One region of the Clostridium algidicarnis genome, then DNA from elsewhere that is predicted to be linked to it. Evidence: predicted binding sites of a transcription regulator. Region 1 holds the regulator's gene; the other holds the start of a gene.
The links. Region 1 encodes LexA, which represses DNA repair genes until DNA is damaged. Its sites were predicted from a motif close to CNAACANNTGTTNG; they were not measured.
Positions count from the first base shown of each region.

Region 2: a site for LexA is predicted at 1,690-1,703, ahead of BV55_RS0110340 (Y-family DNA polymerase). Genes of this name have one in related genera too.

Region 1 covers NZ_JNLN01000001.1:2,532,644-2,536,079, forward strand. Annotated here, with positions in the region: gene BV55_RS0112045 (tyrosine recombinase XerC) at 1-384, shown strand, start outside; gene BV55_RS0112050 (hypothetical protein) at 539-970, opposite strand; gene lexA (transcriptional repressor LexA) at 1,173-1,781, shown strand; gene BV55_RS0112060 (methionine gamma-lyase family protein) at 1,825-3,105, opposite strand; gene hfq (RNA chaperone Hfq) at 3,197-3,436, opposite strand, start outside.
Region 2 covers NZ_JNLN01000001.1:2,168,301-2,171,736, reverse strand. Annotated here, with positions in the region: gene BV55_RS0110345 (polysaccharide deacetylase family protein) at 1-285, opposite strand, end outside; gene BV55_RS0110340 (Y-family DNA polymerase) at 465-1,622, opposite strand; tRNA gene BV55_RS0110335 (tRNA-Trp) at 1,813-1,888, shown strand; gene BV55_RS0110330 (hypothetical protein) at 2,021-2,239, opposite strand; partial or broken gene BV55_RS15375 (IS3 family transposase) at 2,481-3,436, shown strand, end outside.

The DNA of each region.
Region 1 (3,436 bases):
AGAACGGTTTATTTAAATCAAACCACATTAAGTGCTATAGATGATTATTTAAAAGTAAGAGATGCATCAAAGGTTGCAGAAAGTGATAAGGATGCTTTATTTATAAGTTCGAAAAATAATAGGATAAATAAAAGAAGCGTTGAAAGAATAGTAAAAAAACATATAAAAGCAGCGGGCTTAGATAGTGATAAGTATACTCCTCACAAATTAAGACATACCGCAGCAACTTTAATGTACAAGCATGGTAATGTAGATATAAGAAGTCTTCAAGATATATTAGGCCATGAAAATATATCTACTACCCAAATATATACTCACGTAGATGACGAAAGATTGAGGGAAGCAGTAAAATCTAATCCTTTAAATCAAGACGAAACTATATGATTTTAAAGAAAAATATAGAACTCCTATGACCATTTATACCTATAATATTATTTTAAAATCTAAAATAAAATTACAGAGGCAATTGAATTTCAATTTACCTCTGTAAAATTTAATTTTTAACTAGTATATAATTTATTTTTTACCTACGTATCCCCTACTCTTTTCCTTTTAATATTATTAATCCTGGATAGGCTTCAGTTGCTAATGAATTAAAATTTGACTCGTTATCTAATATACTTTTTACGTTTTCTAAATCTTCTATAAAATAAACTTTTTTATTGTCCACTTCTTCTATATATGGATCATTTATATTTTCTAAATTAAAGTTTTTATCATCAGATTCATAATTAGGCTTATTCTCATTGGGCGCATATTCTAAGTCCGCTAAGTTCTTTGGAAACTCTTCCCCTTCTAAAACATAGTTCTCTAGATCTTCCATATTTATAGAACGTACATCTGAGATGTTTTCCTCTAAACACTTAAAGCAATTGTCACAAATCTTATTTGGATCTAAGTCACACATATCATCCTCTGTGCTAGAATCATAATTAGATAGTTTGTTTTTATTTTTATCCGTAGTAATCACCTCTATCTTAAATTTACAATATATTAAACTTTAGTATTATATTATAACACAAATATTTTAAAAATCAATTTTAAAAAGATAATGGAAAATAGCATAAGAAAACTTTTTGTAAATATTATCAAATTAAAAGAACGTAGGTTTGAATTAAGTGAGATTATATGGTATAATAATTTTATTAATTAAGATTGTGGGGTGTTTATTAATGACGGAACAAGCAAATTCAAAACAAGAAGAAATATACGCATTTTTAAAGAGCTATACTGAATTAAAAGGTTATCCTCCTTCAGTAAGAGAAATATGTGAGGCAGTGTCATTAAAATCGACTTCTACTGTTCATGGACACTTAAAAAGATTAGAGAAAAAAGGTTTTATAAAAAGAGATCCTACAAAACCAAGAGCTCTAGAAATATTAGAACTATCCATGTCTAAAAAGGAAATGGTTGATATCCCAATCATAGGAAAAGTTACTGCTGGATTACCTATCTTAGCTGTAGAAAATATTGAAGATACATTTTCTATGCCTATGAACTTTGTAAAACATGATAAGGACTTATTTATATTAAAGGTAAGTGGGGATAGCATGATTGATGCAGGAATACATAGTGGCGATTTGGCCATTATTGAAAAAGGTGAAACTGCAACCAATGGTGAAATTATTGTAGCGCTAATAGAAAACGAAGCTACAATAAAAAGATTTTTTAAAGAAGATGGTTTTATAAGACTTCAGCCAGAGAATAAGAGTATGAGCCCAATAATAGTAAAAGACTGTGTTGTTTTAGGAAAACTAGTAGGAATATATAGAAGATATTAGAAAACAATAAAAGCACTAAAGTTATAGTGCTTTTATTGTTTTATTATTTCATTATTTTAGACAGTGCTATTAAAACTCCAAGCTTACCATGATCAAAGGTTAATCCACCTTGAAGATAAGCTATATATGGATCTCTTATAGGTGCATCTGCTGAAAGTTCTATGGAGGATCCTTGAATAAACGCTCCAGCAGCCATGATTACTTGATCTTCATATCCTGGCATTTCCCATGGCTCACATTCCACAAAGGAATCTATAGGTGATCCTTGTTGTATGCCCTTGCAAAAGTTAATTAAAATATCCTTATCATTAAACTTTATAGCTTGTATTATATCACTTCTTTTATCATCAAATTTTGGCATAACCTCAAATCCTGAAAGTTCCATAAGTCTTGAGGCAAATACAGCTGTTTTTACTGCTTCCATAGATATATGTGGAGCCAGAAAAAGGCCTTGAAACAATTGTCTCATCACTCCAAAAGTTGACCCACACTCCCCTCCTATCCCTGGCACAGTTAGTCTAAAGGATGCTTGTTTAACATACTCCTCTTTTCCAACTATATAGCCTCCTGTAGGAGAAATACCTCCACCTATATTTTTTATTAATGAACCGGCCATTAAGTCAGCACCAACATCTGTAGGTTCTTTTGTATCTATAAATTCACCATAGCAATTATCAACAAATACAATTACATCTTTTCTTATGTCCTTTATAAAAGTAATCATTTCTTCTATTTCAGAAATTAAAAATGATTTTCTCCAGCCATAACCTGTAGAACGTTGTATATGTATAAGCTTTATGTTTTTATCAGTTTCAAGCTCTGACTTTATAGCTTTAAAGTTAACCTTACCTTCAATTAAATCTATTTGTTTATAATTTATTCCGTACTCTTTAAGTGAACCGATATTTGTTTCGTTGCTTATTCCAATTATCCCATGAAGAGTATCATAAGGGGTACCACAAATAGATAACATAGTATCATTAGGTCTTAAATTACCGAAAAGTGCTGTACCTATGGCATGTGTACCATTTACAAAGTGCGGTCTTACAAGGGCAGCTTCTGCATTAAATATTCTGCAATAAACTTTTTCAAGTGCGTCTCTTCCTATATCTCCATAACCATAACCTGAAGAATTAGTAAAATGTATATCGCTTATTCTTTCTTTTTGCAGTGCCATCAAAACCTTTGATTGGTTATATTCTCTTATCTCATCATACATCTTAAATTGATCATCTATATCTTTTAAAGTCATTTCATATAGTTCTAAGATTTTATCGCTTATTCCGTAATTAGATTTATATAGTTCTTTTGTAGCGTCAAGCATTATTTAGTCTCCTTCGAATTTTAAATTTATATGTAAATACAATAAATTAATAGGCAACTAAGTTGCCTATTAACCCCTAAAATCAAACAAATTATTTATTGAAGTCTTCAGTGTTATTAAATGAAATTGGTTTTAGCGGGGTTATTGTTGTAATCGCATGTTTATATACTAGCATTTCTTTACCATCTGAATCAAGTATAATAATAAAATTATCAAAGCCTTTAACTATACCTTTTAGCTGAAATCCATTAGTAAGGTACATAACTACGGGTACATTATTTTTTCTTGATTCATTTAAAAATATGTCTTGTAAGTTATTTGTTAATTTATT
Region 2 (3,436 bases), 360 kb from region 1:
TATATCTAAAATCTTAGGTGTTATATTGCTACTTGGACCATCATCAAAAGTTAAATATGCGATTTTGTCATTTTCTAAAATTATATCCTTTTCATCCTTTGGTTCTTCTTCATAGGCTTCATCCATAAATTTAGCTTCTTTGGATTTAACATTATTATATTCTGATACTACACTATTCTTTTGATCTATCTTTCTTGATCTATAAGAAAATAAATAACTGCCTAATATAGTACTTATGATGTATATTGAAATTAAAAATATAACATACCTCAAATTATGTTTCATATCATTACCTCTTAACAGTGATATCTACAACCCAATACTTACACTTCCATATTGATGTTCAATTCTGAATCTTCAATATTTCTTTAAATTATATCATTATAATTGCTACCTTTGAATATGTTTCGTTTTGCAAATATCTGTATATTTTTTAAAATATATTTATATAATTCTATATATGTCTATACTTTTCCATACTTTTCTCTTATATTATCTAAAACTTTATCTATACTCTCTTTATCCATCATTTTTTTATCATCTTTTAATGAAAGTAAGCTAAGTTGTTCTATATAAGTATCTGTCAAATTACTTAAATTTATACCTAAAAGTCTAATTGGTTCCCCTTTCCAACACTTGTCGAAAAGTTCTGTTGCTATCTTATATATTATTTTTGTTGAATTGGTTGGATTTAATATCTTTTTTTGATGAGAATAGCTTTTGAATTCATTGGTTTTTATATTTATACCTATGGAATAACAATATTTATTATTTTTCCTTAATCTATATGAAACCTTATCCGATAACTCTAAAATTACCCTATGAGCCTTTTCTCTATGCAATAAGTCTGTAGCTAATGTAGTTTCATTACTAATATTTTTAATATCTTCTTCATCATATTCTACTTTGCTAAAATCTATTCCATTTGCATAGTTCCATATAAGTTCTCCCATACTCTTTAATTTATCCTTAATTAAGGCTTTATCACTAGTAGCTAGCTCCCCTATGGTATATATGTACATTAAATTCAAGGTCTTTTTTGCACTTTTACCTACCATAAATAATTCTTCTACAGGAAGATGCCATAACTTCATTTCTATTTCTTCTTTAAATATTGTATTAACCTTATCAGGCTTCTTTAGTTCAGATGCCATCTTTGCTAATAATTTATTTGTAGCTACACCAATACTTACTGTAAAATTAAATTTTTCTTTTATTTTCTTTCTTATTATTTCAGCTAACTTTAAAGCATCCTCCCTTTTATTAAGGCCCATGTCTAAAAAGCATTCATCTATAGAATACTTTTGGATATAAGGAGTATAATTATGTAAAAATTCAAACATATCCTTACTATATTTTTCATAAATTTTAAAGTTGGGAGGAATTACAATTAAATCATTGCACTTTTTTCTAGCCGAATATAAACTTTCACCGGTGATTATTCCGTAATATTTTGCTTTATCTGACTTAGCTAAAACGACTCCTCTTCTACTGTTTTCATCTCCTCCTATTACAGATGGTACAAGCCTTATATCTAATTTTTCTCCATTTTTAAGTCTATCTGCTGCGCTCCAAGATAAATAAGCTGAATTAACATCTATATGAAATATTATCTTTTCCATATCACAACTCCTATATTTATATTAATATTTTTTATTATGATTATATCATTAAAGCTTTTGATATTTAAGAACCTTTGTTTCTTTTGTAATTTCCTGTAGCTAATTAATACTTAATGAAATTAATTAATGTATCCTATAAAAAAACTATTGCATTATCTTTTAATATACGGTATAATTCTAATTGTTGCTTAGGGGTATAGCTCAATTGGTAGAGTAGCGGTCTCCAAAACCGTTGGTCGTAGGTTCGAGCCCTACTACCCCTGCCAGAATAAAAAGCTTATGAACATAAATGTTCATAAGCTTTTTTTATTATTTATTTAGATTAACATTTTTATACCTTTTATTAATATTAATCTATAGTTATGAATACATTACAATTAATTTATATTCTAAGGTAACTAAAAGAAGAATCCAAACCCACACCCACAAAAGAGTAGTAGCAATATAATCCAACTATCAAAATCATCATTACAATTATTTTGACAATTACATTTGTGACATCTATGATTACATCCACTGCCTTTTATTGATATATTTTGATTTATTATTAAGTTTTCTATAAACCGTATTCCTTCAGGATCATTGCAAAGTTGCCTTATTATCTCTTCATTCTTCATACATATATTCTCCCTTTATATATTTCAAGGAATATATAATAATTATGAATCAAATAAATGCACTTATTTATAATTATTATTACTCCTTAAGTACAATTAATGTTTCATATTATATATTATGAATGAAGGTTTCATTTGTTGACAAATTAATCGTTTTATACACAATTAAAAAGCCACCAGAATATTGAGCCGACCCCTAAAAGTTAGACCTAAAAATCTAGCAATTGGAGGTCGGTTTTTTATGGCAAAATATGATTATGAATTCAAGAAAAGAATTGTAAATTCATACATGAATGGTGAAGGGGGAAAAAACTTTTTAGCAAATAAGTATGGTGTAAAATCTTCTCGAGATGTTATGAAATGGATAAATGCTTTTAAATCGTTTGGTGATGAAGGCTTAATGCGTTCTAGAAAAAATAAAACATATACCTTCGAATTCAAATTTCATGTGGTAGAATTATATTTATCAACAGAGGTCTCTTATCAGGAGTTGGCTCTATCAGTTGGCATAAACAATCCACCATTAATTAATAAGTGGGTAAACGATTTTAGAATTGCTGGTCCTGATGCTTTACGACCCAAAAGAAAGGGGCGCCGTTCCAACAAAAACGCTTTGATAGAGAAAATCCAAATGAAGATCTTGAGCAAAGAATCCTTGAAATTAGAAAAGAAAACAAAGATTTTGGTTATCGTCGGATTTATGGAGAATTAAGAAAACAGGGACTCATTGTAAATAAAAAACGTGTTCAAAGAGTTGTTCAAAAGCTTGGGCTACAAGTTTCTTCGTTTACCAGAAAAAGCCGTAAATACAGTTCTTATAAAGGCAAGATGGGCAAGGTTGCTCCGAATAGAATTCACAGGAGATTTGATACTCATATTCAACACCAAAAGATTACAACAGACACCTCTGAATTTAAGTATTATGATATAGATGACAAAGGAAGAATGATCATCAAGAAGCTCTATCTGGATCCATTTATGGATATGTACAATAGAGAAATAATTAGCTATGCTATTTCACAACGACCATCTGCTGAGAATATAATGAATGCTTTAAATGAAGCCATAAAAATTACAAGCGATTGTAAATACAGGCGCACATTTCATTCAGATCAAGGATGGGCTTACCAAATGAAGGCTTATAGTTATAATCTGAATGAAAATAAAATATTCCAAAGTATGTCCCGGAAAGGAAAC